DNA from 2 places in the Brevibacterium otitidis genome. Region 2 is predicted to be linked to the other one. Evidence: predicted binding sites of a transcription regulator. Region 2 holds the regulator's gene; the other holds the start of a gene.
What was found. The regulator HspR, encoded in region 2, represses chaperone genes until heat shock. The targets are predictions, from matches to a motif close to AAGTTGAGTCNNNNNGACTCAACTT.
Positions count from the first base shown of each region.

Region 1: a site for HspR is predicted at 3,055-3,079, ahead of ACFFN1_RS01830 (Hsp20/alpha crystallin family protein). Genes of this name have one in related genera too.

Region 1 is NZ_JBHMAU010000018.1:90,751-95,235, reverse strand. Features, by position in the region: gene ACFFN1_RS01840 (polysaccharide deacetylase family protein) at 395-1,951, opposite strand; gene ACFFN1_RS01835 (AEC family transporter) at 2,058-2,990, opposite strand; gene ACFFN1_RS01830 (Hsp20/alpha crystallin family protein) at 3,109-3,543, shown strand; gene ACFFN1_RS01825 (quinone oxidoreductase family protein) at 3,629-4,485, opposite strand, start outside.
Region 2 is NZ_JBHMAU010000031.1:3,229-7,713, reverse strand. Features, by position in the region: gene ACFFN1_RS04090 (SLC13 family permease) at 1-90, shown strand, start outside; gene ACFFN1_RS04085 (maleylpyruvate isomerase family mycothiol-dependent enzyme) at 142-921, shown strand; gene ACFFN1_RS04080 (hypothetical protein) at 954-1,724, shown strand; gene ACFFN1_RS04075 (hypothetical protein) at 1,721-2,044, shown strand; gene ACFFN1_RS04070 (heat shock protein transcriptional repressor HspR) at 2,165-2,671, opposite strand; gene ACFFN1_RS04065 (DnaJ C-terminal domain-containing protein) at 2,687-3,745, opposite strand; gene ACFFN1_RS04060 (nucleotide exchange factor GrpE) at 3,974-4,485, opposite strand, start outside.

The DNA.
Region 1 (4,485 bases), on a different contig from region 2:
CTGCGCTCGGCACAGCCGCCCACGCCGACTGGACCCAGCACCACCTCGGCCTCAAACACCCGGTCGTGAATGCGAAACGGTGCACTGCCGGGTCGTGGCAGTGCACCGCAGGCTGTGGCGTTCCGCTCAGCCGTGATGGCAGACGCGCTGCCCTCAGTTGTCCTGGCTGGTCACGGTCGTGCGACCGCTGCGTGCCGGCAGGAACAGCGTTGCGACGATCGGCGCAAACATGACGGCGCCGACGATCACCATAGCGACAATGGTGTCTTCCACGTAGTACACCTCCCGACAAAGGTAGTTGAGCAGATCCTTGCGTATCTCTGCATCAGGATGCCCAATGGGCTGCCTCACCAGGTAGCCGACCTGCCGTCTGCTCCCGCTGGCGCCGGTCTCGTCACCCAGCCCAGGGCGGGATGTGGCGGCTGCCCTCCATGCGCTCATCGCTGTAGTAGCTGTGATCGGCCTGCAGATCGCCGCCGAAGAGCTCACTGACGGTCACGAGAGTGAACCCGTCAGCCTGCAACCTGTCGATGATCTCCGGTGCCGCATCGACCGTGCCTGCGTGCTTGTCATGCATGAGGATGATGTCGCCGGGCCGCACATCGGCAGTCGCCGCATCGACGGTCGCCTGCGGATCGTCCTGGTGCCGCCAGTCATTGCTGTCGACGCTCCAGATGATTGCCGGCAGACCGCCATCGGGGATACCGCGGGCGAAATCGCCGTAGGGCGGTCGGAACACCGTGGGCTTCTCCCCTGTGACCTTTTCGATCTCGGAGTTGACGCGCTCATGTTCGCGCTCTGCCCGCTCATGCGAGACCTTCGTCAGCTGCGGGTGGTTCCACGTGTGGCTGCCGACTTCGTGTCCCTCGTCGGCGACGCGCTTGAGGATGTCCTCTCTGCCGGCGATATTCTGCCCGAGAACGAAAAACGTCGCCGGAACCGCCTTCTCCTCAAGCGTGTCGAGCAGCTGCGCAGTGTGGTCGCTGGGCCCGTCATCGTAGGTCAGGGCGACGCACTTGGTGGTGGCGCAGTCGACATTGCGTTCCCGCGTGGTCTTCTCCGGCACCGGCTCACCGGCGCCGAGGCGGGGGCCGGCTTCCGAGTCATCGAGCCAGTCCTGGCCGGCCGAGGTCAGCCATCCGCGGGCGTCCTCTGCCGGGAAGCTGATGGCGACCGGGTCGTCGCTGTCGGAGTTGAGGACCCCGCTGCCCAGATAGGCGACGAGGTCTCCTGCACTGTCGACCGTCGCGCCGTCCATGACAGCGTCGATCTGCTCACTGCTGAGCTCGGCAGCCTCAGCCGAATGCGTCGGGGAGCCCTGAGTCTTGAGTGCATCGAGGGCCGCAGCGGCCATCGCCTCGCGCCCCTCAACGGTGAACAGCTCCATCGATCGGATCTCATCACCGGTGTCGCGGTTGAGGATCATGCTGTAGAAGGCCCCGGGCGCCGCGTCCGGCAGCGTCGATTCATCACGCAGCAGGAACGAAATATAGTGCTTGCTGTTGCGCGCGACCTCCCAGTCGAGGCGGTATTCCCCTGTCTCTGTGGGCGTCTGGGGCGCGGCGGGCTCACTGCTCTCCCCTGGCGTGGGTGCATCAGTCTCTGCCGGATCTGACGCACCGGGCTTCCCTGTCCCGGCCGCATCGCCGTTGAGCATATGGGTATCGCGCAGCTGCTCGATGAACTCAGACATCTGGTGGTTGAAGCCAGCCGCGTCCTGGACCTCGGGATAGCGCAGTGTGAAGGCCGGGTCGCCGACCGATTCGATGCGCTGGCTGGTGACATCGGCTGGGCTGTCGGTTTCGGACAGCGGTGAGGGTCCGTCGTCGATCGCGATGATCTGGGCACTGTCGACCGCGGAGTCGCGGGTGGTGCCGGGCGAGGTGCAGCCGCTGGCCAGCAGCAGGACAACCGCTGCAAGAGCCGCGGCGATACGGGGACATCGCTGCATAAACTGGGGATCCTTGACTGAAAGGAGGTGCGGGACGTCTCTTAGCGTACCGTGCCGCCCGTACCGAAATCACCGAAACGCCCCGATGTGAGGAATCAGACACCCTTCACAGCAGCAGCTGCGCGCCGAGGCTCAGCACGATCGGCAGTGTGAACATCGAGATGATCGTCTGCCCTGCGATGAGGGCGGCCATGAGTGCAGCGTTGCCGCCGAGCTGTCGGGCCATGACGTAGGCGCTGGAGGCTGTGGCGATCGATTGGAAGATGAGACCGACGACAGCAGCCTCTCCCCTGATGCCGAAGGCCAGCATCGACACGACGGTTGCCGCGGGCAAGATGAGGAGTTTGACGACGCTGGAGGTGAGGAAGGCGAAGGCGTGTGCACGGACCGAGACCTGCCGGATCCCGGCGCCGACGCACAGCAGGCCGATCGGCAGCGCAGCGGCGGCGAGGGGATCGATGATCCCTGCCACCACCTCGGGCGTGGTGACAGGCAGCAGATTCCACGCCGCACCGGCAGCGCAGCCGAGCACCAGCGGATTCACGATGACAGACCGACCCAGCGCCAGCCACGATCGCTTGTCGACGAGGAAGACCTCGAAAGCGATCGAGGACAGCACATTGACCACAGGCACGAGCACAGCGCCGACGATCGCCGCGAGCGCAGCGCCCTCGGGGCCGAAGAGCGTCGCCGAGAGCGACAGGCCGATATACGTGTTGAAGCGGATCGCGCCCTGGAGGACTGAGGTGAAGGACGGTGCGTCGGCGGCGAGCACGCGGTGGAGGGCGAAGAGCACGATGGTGATGACCACGGTCGGCAGCACGAGCGCTGCTGCCAGGCGGCCGATGTCGACGTGGGAGATGTCGACGGATGAGATGTTGCGGAAGAGCAGCACGGGCAGGAGAACGAAGTAGGCGAGCTTCTCAGCCCCGGTCCAGAAGTCGGCGTCGGCCAGCAGTCGTAGGCGGCGCAGCACCCAGCCGAAGGCGATGAGCCCGGCCACCGGGATGAGCGCGCCGACGATGCTGAGGAAGTCCATGCGCCCACTCTACGGATCCCAAGCTGATTCCCAGGATCCGGGTCGGGATGCGGGAATGAAAGCAAACTTGAGCGCGTTACACTCAACGTAATCGGCCACTGACCGAAAGGAGCCAGCAATGGCTGCAAAGTTCGATCCGATCCGCGATCTCGACCGCTTCTTCGCTGATATCACCCGCACTCCCAACAGCACTGCACTGCCGATGGATCTCTACCGCGACGGCGATGCCTTCATCGCCCGCATCGACATGCCCGGCGTCGATCCCTCCAGCATCGACGTCGACGTGCAGGACCGCACTCTGACGGTGCGCGCCGAGCGCGTTGCCGCAACTGATGATGCCGAGGTGCAGTGGCTCAGCCGTGAGCGTCCGACGGGCACCTTCGCCCGCCAGCTGACCCTGGGCAACCGCATTGCACTCGACCAGATCACCGCCGCCTATGAGGATGGCGTGCTCATGCTCACCATCCCGGTGGCCGAAGAGGCCAAGCCGCGCAAGATCTCGGTCAACCACGCCAAGCGCCCCGAGGTCGTCTCCGGCGACGAGTCGCTCTGAGCTGACTGCCGACCACGGCTGACTCAGGACAACGGGCCGCACACCTGAAATGGTGTGCGGCCCGTTGCGCTGCTGGGTCGACCGGTCAGTCTGTGCTCAGCACGAGCTTGCCGAAGCGCAGATTCGAGTCGAGCTGCGCGTGGGCCTCGGCAGCCTCGTCGAGGGGATAGACCGAGTCGATGACCGGGTCGATCGAACCATCGCCGACTATGTCGAGCAGTCCGGCGAAGTCGCGCGGGGATCCCATCGCGGTGCCGAGCACCCGCTTGTGCGTGAGATACAGGGTGCGGATGTCGAAATCGGAGACGACGCCGCCGTTCTCGGTGCCGCCCATCGCCACCACTGCCCCGCCGGGCCGGAGCATCATGACTGACTCCTGCAGGGTCGAGCCGACGGAGTCGAAGACGAGGTCGGCCTCGCCGATCTCATCGCGGAGGGTCAGTTCCCAGTCATCGACGGTGTAGTCGACGCCGGCGACCGCGCCGAGTTCGGTCGCGAGGTTGATCTTGTCGCGGTTCGAGGAGGTCACGGCCACCCGGGCGCCGGCCTTGACCGCCAGCTGCAGGGCGAGCAGCGAGAGCCCGGAGCCGGCACCGAGGATGACGACGGTCTGCCCCTTCTGCAGCTGACCGACGGTGAAGAGCGCCCGGTAGGCTGTCACGCCGGACAGCGCCAGCGCCCCGGCTTCTGCCCAGGCCATGCGCTTGGGTTTCGGGTAGAGGTTCTCCTCCGGCACGGCGATGAGTTCGGCATAGGTGCCGTCGCTCGGACCGCCGATGATGCTGAAGTCCGGGCCGGCGCATGCATCGGAGTCGCCCCAGTTGAGCGACGGGAAGATGATGACCTCCTCACCGGTGTCGCGGCGGATGCCGGCGGCGTCGGAGCCGAGGATGAGCGGCAGCTGCGGCCGGTACTGCGGTCCCGCTCCTTCGCGGATGAGCG
Region 2 (4,485 bases):
CTCAAGACCGGCGTCCCGCTCACCATCGCCGGCTACCTGTATGTGCTGCTGCTGTCGGCAACGTACTGGAAGTGGCTGGGACTCCTCTGAGGGCTCAGGTTCACGCAGGCGCGGGCCGAGGTGGGACGTTAAGCTGAGGACATGGCATTCGATGCAGATCAGCTTCAACGCGACCTCGACCTGCGACTCCTCGGCGAGCAGTTCTTCCTGCAGGCACTCGACCAGCTCTCCCGCGCCGATCTCGACCAGCCCTCATCGCTGCCCGGCTGGACCCGCAAGCACGTTGCAGCACACGTCATCCACAACGCCGAGGCGTTCATGCGACTGCTCGAATGGGCCCGGACCGGTGAGGAGAACCGGATGTACCCCTCGCGGCAGGCCCGCGATGAGGAGATCGACTCGACTGTCGCCCACACCTCCAACGGCGATGTCATGACGATGGCCCATGAGGTCGTCGACGAGCTCAGCGACGAGTTCGACGACATGAACGATGAGGCCTGGAACGCAACAGTCGTCAACGGGCAGAGCAAGGACATCCAGGCCGCGCAGATCCCCTGGGCGCGGGCGCGGGAGGCCTGGATGCACTCCCTGGACCTCAACATCGGGATGACGACCCTCGACTTCCCGGCCGCGCTCGTCAACGCACTGCTCGATGAGATCACCGACACGTGGATCGCCCGCGACGAACCGGTCAACTACAAGCTCAACATCACCGACCGTGACAACTCCCCGCGCATGGTCGTCGCCGGGCCGGAAGACACGCGTCCAGCTGAGCCGATCGAGGTGACCGGCGAGGCCGCCGAGATCGTCTCCTATCTCACCGGGCGCGGCTGGCCGAACTCCGGACTCGAGGACAACGACAAGGGCGCCTCGGGAACGGCGACTCCACAGGACCTCCCTGAGCCGCCGCCCTGGATCTAGCACCGACAACGACGAGGAAGAGGACGAGCGTCATGAGCTACCCACCCCAGCCGCCCCCGCCGAACGGCCCGCCAGCAGGCGGTCCGCCTCCGGGAGGTCAGCAGCCTCCGGGTGGCCAGCCGCCGGCACCGCAGTTCGGCAGCCAGGCACCTCAACCAGGGCAGCAGCCGCCGCAGTACCCCGGCCACCAAGGTCAGCAGGGGCAGCCGCCGCCGCAGTACCCCGGCCAGGCGCCGCAGTACGGTGGCCAAGATCCGTATGCCACCGGCACCGGTGCCCCGAAGCCGAAGTCGAAGATGCCGCTGATCGGCAAGATCCTGACATTCATCGGCGCCGGCATCCTCGCACTCACCATCATCGGCGGCATCATCATGACGATCGCCGGCGCCTCGTCCCTGTCAGGGTTCTCCGATGAGGCGATCCGCGTCAACGGCACCACGAACCAGTTCTTCGAAGCGGAATCGGAGTGGCAGGTCTACGTGCCAGAGGACTCCGGATTCACCAGCTGCACGATCACCGGGCCCACCCCGGTGAGCAAGGGAACGAATCAGACGTCGTCCTACTCCTTCGATGGCAGGACCTATGAGTCGATCGACGGATTCTCGGTCCAGGAAGCGGGCACCTACTCGATCACATGCAACCAACCCGATGTCATCATCGCCCCACCCCTGTCGGTCGGCGGGATCTTCTCCACCGTCGGCGGCATTCTCATCGCAGTGTTCGGCGGCCTGCTCGGCGTGGGATTGACGATTCTCGGCATCGTCCTGTGGATCGTCGGCCGGAAGCGAGCACAGCGGGCATGACCGAAACACCAGTTCGACAAGGTCCGCCGGAAGCGGCGGCAGCACCGCAGCCGATCCGGCCTGCCGGTGCTGTCGTCCGCTGCGCGGTCGTGTTCGGGTTCATCTTCTGCTGGGTGATCGCCGGGTCGTTCTTCACCACTGCGCTGACCGAAACGCCCGGCCACTGGGTGCCGTGGGCGTGTGCCGCGCTCACCGCTGGCCTCACCGCGGTGACGCTCACCCGGCTGCGGTGGACGGCGGCACTCGTGCTCTCCGGGCCGGCTGCCGTGCTGCTCAGCTGGTTCGCACTGGCCCCGCTGTTTCTCGACACCATCATCTGAGGCAATCTGTCCGGGCCGTACAGCCCAGACAGCGCAAGCGGCGCCCAGCTCAGAAGCTGGGCGCCGCTTCGCATGGTCAGGTGCGAAACCTCACCGTCGATCGCCTCGCAGGCTGCCGCTTCACCGGCGGCGGTAGAGGAGGATGTCGCGGGAGGCGCGATCGGCCTCGCTGCCGCCGGGGCGGGCGCTGGCTGCTGAGGGAAGAGCCCCGGCGATCCGCACCCGCGGGCGCCTGCCGTGCATGACGGAGACGATGTCGCCGCTCTGCCCGGCGGCGAAGACCCGTGATTCGGCCTGCACGCGCTGCCGCAGTCCCTCGATCTGCTGGCGCAGCTCGTGGACGGCGGCATGCGCCTGGGTCGCGGCGTCGCGGGCCTCGTCGAGGTCGCGGCGCAGCGCGAGGATCTCCTTGATGCCGGCGAGGTTGATGCCGTCTTCCTTGCTCAGCTTCTGAATCAGCCGCAGCCGCTCGATGTCGCGCGGTGAGTAGCGCCGCCCGGCACCGGCGGTGCGCTTGGGCACCACCAGGCCCATCCGGTCGTACTGCCGCAGCGTCTGCGGGTGCATGCCCGCCAGCTCAGCGGCGACGGAGATGACGTAGACGGCGGCTGTCGCTCCGATGTTCATCGTCGCTCACCCCGCTCATCTCTCCCGGGCCCGATCGAGCAGCCCGGCTCGCGGATCCTCACCGCTGGTCGCCTCACGGAAGGCCTCGACCGCCTCCTTGGCTGTGGGCGTCAGGTTCTGCGGAACGGCGATCTCGACGGTCACCAACAGGTCACCGGTGAGCTTCTTCGTCTCGATGCCCTTGCCGCGCACCCGCAGGGTGCGGCCCGACGGCGTTCCGGCCGGGATCTTCACCCGCACCGGCATCCCGCCGAGCGTCGGGACCTCGACCTCGGCGCCGAGGGCAGCCTCGTCGAAGGTCACCGGCAGTGTCATCCGCAGGTTCGCGCCGTCGCGGGTGAACACCGGGTGGGGTTCGACCTGCACGGTGAGGATGACATCACCGGACTCGCCGCCGTTGGGGCTGGCCTTTCCCTTGCCACGCAGGCGGATCTTCTGCCCGTCCTTGACGCCTGCCGGGGTGCGCACGGTCAGCGGCTTACCGCCGGGCATCGACAGCTTGACCGTCGCACCCTTGGCGGCTTCAGTGAAGGACAGCGTCGTGTTCGCCTTGATGTCCCCGCCCTTGACCGGGCCGGTGGAGAAGCCGCCGCCGTAGGGGCTGTCATACGGGCTGCCGCCGTAGGAGCCGCCGAATCCGCCGAACAGATCAGCGAACTCCGGCGGGATGTCCCCGCCTGCCGAACCGGCCGGCCCGCCGCCGGGGCTGCGGGTGGTGTAGCGGGTGCGTGTGCTCCCGCCTCCGGTGTTGAACAGGCCGGAGAAGATGTCCTCGAACCCGCCGGCACCGCCGGGTCCGCCGGCACCGGCGGAGAACCGGGCGCCGCCGCGGCCCATTGCCCGCACCTGGTCGTACTGCTCGCGGGTCTCCTTGTCAGACAGCACCTGGTTGGCCTGCCCGATCTGCTTGAACTTCTCCTCTGCGGCCTTGTCACCGGGGTTGGTGTCCGGATGGTACTTCCGGGCCAGCTTCCGGTAGGCCTTCTTGATCTCGGACTGCGAGGCGTCCTTGGAGACGCCGAGGATCTGGTAGTAGTCCGTGTCGAACCATTCGTTCTGAGGTCCGGAGTTCACCTGGCACCTCCTTTCCGGCTCGCGCCGTCATCGTGTGTCGTGTGTGTCTGGATGTCTGTCCCTGTCTGCTGTGCGGCAGCCGCGGCTGCCGGTCTGTCGTTCCTCACGCACCGCATGCGCAGGCCGTCTGCCTGCCCATCCGGTCCGTGCCCGAGGCGGTGGCCGCCTCGGGAACGGAATCCGCAGCTCATGCTGCGGCCGGCTCATGCCGGGTGCCGGCTGTGCAGATCAGTCTGCCGGAGCCTGCACGCCGACGCGGGCGGCGCGCAGCACCCGCTCGCCGAGCATGTAGCCCGGCTGCATGACGAGGAACACCGTGGGTGTTTCGACCTCGTCGCTGGGCTGCTGCATGAGCGCTTCGTGGATGTTGGCGTCGAACTCCTCACCGACCTCGCCGTACTGCGTGACGCCGAGCTTGGCGAGCGTGTCGAAGAGCTTCGTCACATGCGTGTCGAAGGGGCCCTCGACGTCGCCGTTCTCACGCGCCAGGCGGACCTCGTCGAGCACCGGGAAGAGCGCCTCGACGACGCTGGCGACCCCGGCCTCCTTCGCACGGTCGCGTTCGCGCTCCGAGCGCATCCGGTAGGCGGCGTATTCGGCGTTGATCCGCTTGAGGTGGTCGAGCAGCTCGGCCTCGGTGTCGTTGGCCGGGCTGACGTTCTCGGGATCGAGTGCGCCATCCTCTGCCTCCGCACCCGAGGTGGCAGGCGCCTCGGCCTGCGCGGTTCCCTGAGCCTGCT